DNA from 4 places in the Nocardiopsis sp. iso_238 genome. Region 1 is predicted to be linked to each of the others. Evidence: predicted binding sites of a transcription regulator. Region 1 holds the regulator's gene; each other region holds the start of a gene.

Region 1 (2,198 bases):
ACCTAGGCGCTGGGGCGGACGCCCGCAACCCTGCCCACGGCGTGTCCCCAATCCGGGAACCGGGGCGGCCGAGGAACGGGGTTCGAGGAGGTGGAAACGGGGGGTGCGGCCGAGGGAGCCGAATCCCAGGATAAGGGGGCGCGGACGCGCGGCCCGACGCCCGCCACACCGAACCGCCGACCGAATTCCACTCCCTCCCGAGGCCACGGAGTGGCGGCGGGGCACGGCGAGACGAACCCCATACCGGATCGCGCATTCCACGGACAACGGCCGCGGCGCGCGTGTACACACATAAGTGCGACCACCGGAAATCGGCTCCCGAAAACACAAAGGGAAATCCCTCCGCGATCCCGTCCACAGGCTCTCGAACGCTTGTTTGATATCACCGTGTGCAACGACTAAAGTTGACCTTGATTTCACACCGGCTTCGCCGTCCGGTCCGCGTGGCCGGTGACCGGCCACACACGCAGGCCCTGACCGAACCGAACACCGAGGAGGCCCGGCCGTGCCGGAGGAGAACCCCGGAGCCGTCGGCTCCGGACCCACCACCGTTCTTTCGCCCGTCGGCGATCCGGGCGCGTCCGTGCCCGACACCCCCAAACTCACCGCACGCCAGCAGAGTGTCCTCAACTGCATCCAGAGGTACGTCCGGGAACGGGGTTACCCGCCGTCCATCCGGGAGATCGGTGACACGGTCGGCCTGTCCAGCCCCTCCAGCGTGGCGCACCAGCTGAAGGTGCTCCAGCGCAAGGGGTACCTGCACCGGGACCAGAACCGGCCGCGCGCCGTGGAGCTGCGCACCCCCGGCCGGGAGGCCTCCCAGACCCTCACCCAGGAGGAGCTCACCGCCGACTCCACCCGGGCCGCCTCGGTCCCGCTGGTCGGCCGGATCGCGGCCGGTGGCCCGATCCTCGCCGAGGAGGCCGTGGAGGACGTCCTGGCACTGCCGCGCCAGCTGGTCGGTGAGGGCCGTCTGTTCATGCTCACCGTGGTGGGCGACTCCATGATCGACGCCGCGATCACCGACGGCGACCTGGTGGTGGTCCGTCAGCAGCAGACCGCCGAGAACGGTGACATCGTCGCGGCGATGCTGGACGACGAGGCGACCGTCAAGGTGCTGCGCCGCGAGCCGGACGGCCACGTGTGGCTGATGCCGCGCAACGACGCCTACGAGCCGATCCAGGGCGACGAGGCCACCATCCTCGGCAAGGTCGTCACGGTCATGCGCAGGGTCTGAGCGCGGATCCCCGAGCCGGGGGCGGTGGGCGGGCCGATACGCTGAGGGCGTGTCGACACCTGTCTCCGCCCCCGTGTCCCCTGCCCCGACCCGCACCCTCCTGGCCGCGATCCTGGCCGCCGGGACCCTGCTGGTCTCCGCCTGCGCGCCCAGCGACGGCGACGGGCCCGCCCTGCCCGGCTCCCCCGGGCAGGAGCGCGAGGTCTCCTTCGAGGGCGGCGGCTTCACGGTGCCCGGCACCTTCACCGCCCCCGCGAACGACGGGGGCACCGTCCCCGGGGTGCTCATCATCTCCGGTAGCGGCCCCACCGACCGGGACGGCAACGGCTACGGACGCCCCGAGGCCAACACCAACCTGAACCTCGCCCGCGTGCTGACCGGAGCCGGTGCGGCGTCCCTGCGCTACGACAAGTTCGGCAGCGCCGACCCTGCCGACCTGACCGAGGCCGAGGAGGAGGCCCTCGACCGACCGGTCGACCCCCTGGTCTTCGAGCAGCAGATGGCCGCCGCCTACGCGGAGCTGGTCGCCCAGCCCGAGGTGGACCCCGAACGCACCGTCATCCTCGGTCACAGCGAGGGCGCCCTGTACGCCCTGCGCGCCCATGAGGTCCTCGACGCCGAACCGGCGCTGGTGCTGGCCGCTCCTCCCGGCACCCGGATGCTCGACCTCATCGACCGCCAGGTGTCCGAGCAGGTCCGCACCGCCGAGGCCCAGGGCGGTGTCGGTGAGGTGACCGCCGCGAAGATGCTCTCCGACCTGCGGGCGGGGCGGGCCGCGGTGCGCTCGGGATCGGAGATGCCCGAGACCGACGCCACCGGGCTGTTCGACGAGAACGGCGCCGACTACCTCGCCTGGATCGACTCCTTCGACCCGGTCGAGCTGGCCGAGGAGCTGCCCGGGGACACCCCGGTGCTGGTCCTGTGGGGCGACCGGGACGCCCAGGTCAACGAGGAGGAGATC
Region 2 (2,198 bases), 2.6 Mb from region 1:
GTGACGTCGTTGGTGTCCTCAGCCTCGGCGGCCACGGCGGCGGCCGCGGCCTCGGCGTCCTTGCTGGACCAGCCGAGGTTGACCAGGCCGGAGACGACCTGTCCGCGCCAGGCCCCGTGGGGTTCCATGCCCTGGGGTCCGTCGGCGGGCGGCAGGGTGCCGTCGGTCATGACCGGGGCGTCGAGCTTGCCGCGCAGTTCCAGGACGATGCGCTGGGCGCCCTTCTTGCCGATGCCGGGCACGCGGGTCAGGGCCGTGGTGTCCTCGGTGGCCACGGCCTGGCGGAGGCTGTCGGGGCTGTGCACGGCGAGCATGGCCAGGGCGATGCGGGGTCCGATGCCGGAGGCGGTCTGCACCTGTTCGAAGAGGTTCCGCTCGTCATCGTCGGCGAACCCGAAAAGGGTGAGCGAGTCCTCGCGGACGACGAGGCTGGTGGCGACGGTGCCCTCCTCCCCCACGTGGAGTCGGGAGAGTGCGGAGGGGGTGCACTGGACGGTCATGCCGACCCCGCCGACGTCGATCACGGCGCTGGCCGCGCCGCGTGCGGCCACCCGGCCGGTGAGGAACGCGATCATCTCGTGTGGGGCACCGGGAGGGGTGCCCGTCTCCTTCCTGGGGGTGCTGCTGCCTGTGGCGGTCGCCGCTCGGGGGCTAGCGTCCGCGTGTGCGGCGGGCCAGTTCCACCTTGCGGGCGAAGTCCTGTTGGGCCTGGGCGACCCGGGCCTGGGCCCCGCCGCGCCAGATGTGGCAGATGGCCAGGGCCACGGCGTCCGCGGCGTCGGCCGGTTTCGGCGGCCCGTCGAGTCCGAGGATACGCGCCACCATGCCGCCGACCTGTTTCTTGTCGGCGCGGCCGCTGCCGGTGATGGCGGCCTTGGCCTCGCTGGGGGTGTGGGTGGCCACGGGGAGGCCCCGTCGGGCGGCGCAGACCAGGGCGATGCCGCTGGCCTGGGCGGTGCCCATGACGGTGCTGAGGTTGTGCTGGGCGAAGACGCGTTCGACGGCGACGGCGTCCGGTTCGTAGGTGTCCAGCCACTCCTCGATGCCGCGCTCGACCTCCACCAGGCGCTGCGGGAGCGGGGTGTCGGGGCTGGTGCGGATGGCGTCGGCCGCCAGGAGGCGCAGGGGGCGGCCGATGGCGCCCTCCACGGCCCCGACCCCGCAGCGGGTCAGCCCCGGGTCGATCCCCAGCACGCGCACGTCCCCACCCGCTCCTTCGTTCGACCGTCTCGCGGACGCCGTTCTCGAACGTCCGTTCGCACCATGCTAGCGGCGGGCTCCGACGGGATCGTCCGCCACGGGCGGCGTGTCGGCCCGTGGACTCGGGGGGTGGACGGACGGACCGGTCGGTGCTAAGTTCAACTCACATCGAGAAAAACTCAGAATGAGAACAACTTGGGGGAAGCAGTGTCCGAGGGGATCGACGAGCCGACGGGCGCGGGGACGGACCGCTACGACGCGGCCGACGAGCGCAGGTACCTCGACGGCTACGACCCGCACGCCTTCGCGCCCGTCGCCGTCACCGTGGACGTGGTGGCGATGACCATCCGCGACGGCCTCCCCCACGTCCTGCTCGGCCGACGCACCCGACAGCCCCAGCTCGGACGGTGGGCCCTGCCCGGCGGGTTCGTCCGGGCCGAGGACGGTCCGCGGGGCCCGGCCGACCGCGACCTGCCCGACGCCGCCCTGCGCGTGCTCACGGAGAAGACCCCGCTGCCCGCCGAGCTCCACCTCGAACAGCTCGGCACCTACGGCGCGATCGACCGGGACCCGCGCATGCGGGTGGTCTCGGTGGCGTACATGGTGCTCGCCCCCGACCTGCCCGACCCGCACACCGGCCGCGACACGGCCGAGGCCGCCTGGGTGCCGTGGACCGCGCTCGGCCACGGAGACGGTTCCCAGGAGCGGCACGACCTCGCCTTCGACCACACGCGCGTCCTCGGTGACGCGGTCGAGCGCGCCCGTTCCAAGCTGGAGTACACCGCCCTGGCCGCCGCCTTCCTCCCCCCCACCTTCACCGTCTCCGCACTGCGCGGCGTGTACGAGGCGGTGTGGGGGCGCACCCTGCACGCCGCCAACTTCCACCGCAAGATCCAGGCCACCCCGGGGTTCGTGGAGGACACCGGGGAGCTGGCCGAGCGCGGGGGCGCGGGGGGCGGGCGCCGTGCCCGGCTGTACCGGGCGGGCGGCGCGGCCCT
Region 3 (2,198 bases), 550 kb from region 1:
CACCTCGGAGTGGCGGCGCTTCACCCAGGGGATCACGCCCTCGAACTCGGTGTAGTACGAGCGGTTGCGCCCGTACCGGTTGCGGTAGCTGACGTGGACCTGGGTGTCGTGGCCCTCCAGGATCGCCTTGCGCGCGCGGCGCGGCAGCCGCTCCCAGGAGGTGTCGGTGTCGAACCCCACGGCCTCGCCCAGCGCCTTGAGGATGCGTTCCCAGTAGCCGCCGTTGGGCCCGCCCGACCAGGGGGCGATGGCGCCCTCGGCCAGGGTCTTCTCCGGGTCCGGGACCAGCAGGTCCGCGTCGACCTCCATGCGGGTGCCCAGGCCGGAGCAGTCGGGGCAGGCGCCGTAGGGCGCGTTGAAGGAGAAGGAGCGCGGTTCGAGCTGCTCGAAGGAGAGGTCGTCGTAGGGGCAGTAGAGGTGTTCGGAGAACACCTTCTCCCGCTCGGGGTCGTCGGCCTCCAGGTCCACGAAGTCGAGGACGATGGTGCCGCCGGCCAGCTTGAGCGCGGTCTCGACCGAGTCGGTGAGCCTCCCGTTGGCGCCGGGCTTGACGCTGAGGCGGTCCACGACGACGGCGATGTCGTGCTTGTCGTAGCGGCCGAGCTTGGGCGCCTCGTCCAGTCGTACCGCCTGGCCGTCGACAACGGCGCGCGTGTAGCCCTTGGACTGGAGGTCCTTGAAGAGCTCGACGTACTCGCCCTTGCGCCCGCGCACGACCGGGGCGAGCACCTGGAAGCGGGTGCCCTCGGTCATCTCCATGACCCGGTCGACGATCTGCTGCGGCGTCTGCCGGGCGATCTCGCGGTGGCACTCCGGACAGTGCGGAACGCCCACGCGGGCCCAGAGCAGGCGCAGGTAGTCGTAGACCTCGGTGATGGTGCCCACCGTGGACCGCGGGTTGCGGCTGGTCGACTTCTGGTCGATCGAGACCGCCGGGGACAGGCCCTCGATGAAGTCCACGTCGGGCTTGTCCATCTGACCAAGGAACTGGCGGGCGTACGCGGAGAGGGACTCGACGTAGCGGCGCTGGCCCTCGGCGAAGATCGTGTCGAAGGCGAGCGAGGACTTGCCCGAACCGGACAGGCCGGTGAACACGATCATGGAGTCGCGCGGCAGGTCCAGCGACACGTCCTTGAGGTTGTGCTCCCGTGCTCCACGGACCACGAGTTGTTCGACCATCGAGTGAGACATCCTTCGGCTCTGACGCACAGGACGCGGACCACGTCGAATGACGTCGGTGGACCCGTGTATGGCTTCGCGTTGAGGCGGTCGCGGACCCCCGCGGGCCGCCGCGGCTCCGGAGACGGGCCGCTCAGGGGATGTCGGGGAGTGGTGACACGACACCCCGTCCGACCACACTAACGATCACCCGGGGCGGTTTCTTCCGCCACGCGAAAATGGTGGTGCCCCGGCGCGTGAGCGTCGGGACACCACCACTATAAACGAACAACCGTTCGAACGAGGCGGGTTTCCACAGTTGCCCGGAGCGGACTCCGGGAACGTCCGGAAACGGGGTGGTTCGGGGTCAGGAGCGGTCGGCCGTGGCGTCCTGGTCCTTGCCCTCGACCTCGGCCTGGCGGCGCTGGTCGATGCCGGACTTCACCAGGCTGCCGATGATGGTGACGGTCATGATGCCGAGGATCACGGTCAGCGAGGTGCCGATGCCGATGTCGATGACGTGCACGCCGTTCTCGTGGAGCGCGTGCAGGATCATCTTCACGCCGATGAACACCATGATCGCGGACAGGCCCCAGCTGATGTAGGCCAGGCGGTCCATCAGTCCGGCCAGCAGGAAGTACAGCTGGCGCAGGCCCATGAGGGCGAAGGCGTTGGCGGTGAAGACGATGTAGGCGTCCTGCGTCAGGCCGAAGATGGCCGGGATCGAGTCGACGGCGAAGACGAGGTCGATGACGCCGATCGCGACGATGACCAGCAGCATCGGGGTCACGTGGCGGCGGCCGTCGAGCTTCACGGTCAGCTTGGCGCCGTGGTAGTCGTCGGTCACCGGCCAGAAGCGCTTCACCATGCGCACGACGGGCGTCTGCGTGAAGTCCTTGTCGTCCTCGTCGCCCTTGACGTGGTCGCGGACGATCTTGTAGCCGGTGTAGATGAGGAAGACGCCGAAGAGGTAGAAGACCTCACTCCAGGCGTTGATGACCTGCGCGCCCAGCACGATGAAGAAGCCGCGCATGACGATC
Region 4 (2,198 bases), 1.2 Mb from region 1:
ACCGACGCGGCGGGGCGGGAGTTCACCCTCTCCACCGTCCAGGTGGACTTCCACCAGCCGGAGCGGTTCGATCTGACCTACGTCGGGGCCGACGGCGCACGGCACCGGCCGGTCATGGTGCACCGGAGCGTGGTCGGCAGCGTGGAGCGGGCGGTGGCCCACCTGATCGAGGTGCACGGCGGTGCGTTCCCGGCCTGGCTGGCGCCCGTGCAGGTCGTGGCCGTGCCGGTCTCAGGAGACCAGGTCGCGGACGCGGAGCGGCTGGTGGAGCGGTGTGTGGAACTGGGTCTGCGCGCGGAGGTCGCCGGACCGGAGCGGGGCAGTCTGGGCGCGCGGGTCAGGGCGTCCCGGCTGGTGCCGTACCAGGCGGTGATCGGCGGCAGGGAGGCGCTGGCGGGCACCGTGGCCGTGCGGCTGCGGGACGGCCGCCGGTTGGACCCGGTGCCCGCGCACGCGTTCGTGGAGCGGGTCCGCGCCCTGGTGGGGGCGCACACCGCCGAGCTCTGGCCCTGAGACGGTCCGCCCGCCGGGGATCGGCCCGGCGGGCGGCCGCCCGCGCCCGGGACGCGTCCGTCAGCTCCACTGGCGCCGCATGGTCCAGCGGTCCGAGGCGGCGTCACGGGAGATGTCGATGATGCTGGGCTGCCCGGTCTCGGACTCGGCCGAGACCCGGAGCAGATGGATGTGCGTGGCCGGTACGCCCGGGGCTCCGGGCCGGGCGGGCCAGTCACCGATGATCCGGCGCACGCGGAAGGTGTGGCCGCGCCAGGTGAACTGCGCCGGGTGGCCACGGTCGGTGGAACGGACGTTGATCTGGTCGTTCAGGAGACTCACGAGGCACAGTCTATCGAACGTGTGTTCGAACGAGTCAAGCCTCCTGAGGGTGGCGAGGGTCGCGCTTCGTGACTGAGTCCCTGGTCGGAGCGGTCGCCATCCCCGCCTGTGGGCTACAGGAACACCCGGCCCCGGCGGTCGCGGTCGCGCAGGGCGGCCATCCGGCGGGTGTTGCTGGGGCGCCGGGAGAGCAGGTGGTAGAGCAGGAGCGCGCAGCCCCGGTCCGTGCGGGCCCGGGCGGCCATCTCGCCCAGGTTCACACGCGGGTACAGGGACGGGCCCCCGGCGAAGAGCCGCACCCCGTGCGCGCCCTCGGGCACGTGCGCGTGGGCGTGGTTGTCGGCGGTGTACTCGGAGGCCCGGGACAGCGCCGAGCCGAGGCCGGGGACCAGGTCGGCGCCGAGGGTGGCCACCCGCCGCCAGTACCCCGTGTGCCCGGCGGCGACGTGGCCCACCTGGTGCGCGACGAGGAAGGCGAGGGCCTCCCGGTCCTGGGGGAGGCCCCGGTCGTCGAAGACGGCGTCGGGGAGTACCAGGTAGCGCCGGAACCCGTGCGCGGCGGCGTCCGCGCGCACCGAGACCGGCCCTGGGCGAACGTAGGCCTCCGGGGCCCGGGGCAGCCCCATGTCCCGCGCCAACGACACCACCACCCGGTAGGCCTCGGGGAACTGGGTGGGCGAGATCCGGACCGACTCCGCGCGCTCGCGGGCGTACCGCAGGCCGCGCGCCGACCAGCACACCAGCGGTACCGCGGCCAGTGACAGCGCCGTCCACAGCAGTGAACCCGACACTGACCACACCAGCCGCAACAGCACCGCGGTCAGCACCAGCGTCACCGTCACGCACAATGCGAGCAGCGGTCTCTCCCAGGGGTGCGCCGAGGCCGGGACGACCTCCTCGTCGGCGTCGGCCGGGTACGGCTCGCTCGCGTGCGGGGAGGGCTGGTGCGCCGACCACGGTCCGGGGACGGTGGTGCAGCCGGGGACCCCGTGGACCGCGCTGGTCGGGGAGGTCCCCCAAGACGGCATGGAATGTCGCATACTGCTCCCCTCGGGCCGCCCTTGACAGGGGATGACTACTCCCTGTGCCTAAATATTACTTTCCGCTTCCCTTCGTGTGGTGTGGTTGGGGGCGGCGTGTCCGGGCTCAGGGGTGTTCGTACCGGCGGAACTCCTCCGCGAGCTCGTCGAGGAAGTGGTCCACCTGGGCCGGGTCGTACCCCGGGCGCGCCCGGGTGGTGGCGAACTGGACGCGCTCCACCTCGGCGGCGGTGAGCGTGGCCCGGTCCGGCCTTCCCTGGAGGAGGACCTCCAGGGTGTACTCGGCGCGGTCCAGGAACTCGTCCACCTCCTGCTCGTTGTAGC

What was found. The regulator LexA, encoded in region 1, represses DNA repair genes until DNA is damaged. The targets are predictions, from matches to a motif close to TCGAACANNTGTTCGA.
Region 2: ruvC (crossover junction endodeoxyribonuclease RuvC) is a predicted target of LexA. The motif match lies at 1,245-1,260, and genes of this name have one in related genera.
Region 3: uvrA (excinuclease ABC subunit UvrA) is a predicted target of LexA. The motif match lies at 1,443-1,458, and genes of this name have one in related genera.
Region 4: AC0VYL_RS01925 (DUF6504 family protein) is a predicted target of LexA. The motif match lies at 848-863, and genes of this name have one in related genera.

The regions. Positions count from the first base shown of each region.
Region 1 covers NZ_CM149668.1:1,605,947-1,608,144, reverse strand. Annotated here, with positions in the region: gene lexA (transcriptional repressor LexA) at 584-1,237, shown strand; gene AC0VYL_RS07195 (alpha/beta hydrolase family protein) at 1,287-2,198, shown strand, end outside.
Region 2 covers NZ_CM149668.1:4,193,381-4,195,578, forward strand. Annotated here, with positions in the region: gene ruvA (Holliday junction branch migration protein RuvA) at 1-575, opposite strand, end outside; gene ruvC (crossover junction endodeoxyribonuclease RuvC) at 652-1,200, opposite strand; gene AC0VYL_RS19015 (NUDIX hydrolase) at 1,408-2,198, shown strand, end outside.
Region 3 covers NZ_CM149668.1:2,159,583-2,161,780, reverse strand. Annotated here, with positions in the region: gene uvrA (excinuclease ABC subunit UvrA) at 1-1,179, opposite strand, end outside; gene AC0VYL_RS09620 (TerC family protein) at 1,526-2,198, opposite strand, start outside.
Region 4 covers NZ_CM149668.1:427,144-429,341, forward strand. Annotated here, with positions in the region: gene thrS (threonine--tRNA ligase) at 1-513, shown strand, start outside; gene AC0VYL_RS01925 (DUF6504 family protein) at 574-834, opposite strand; gene AC0VYL_RS01930 (M48 family metallopeptidase) at 948-1,862, opposite strand; gene AC0VYL_RS01935 (DivIVA domain-containing protein) at 1,981-2,198, opposite strand, start outside.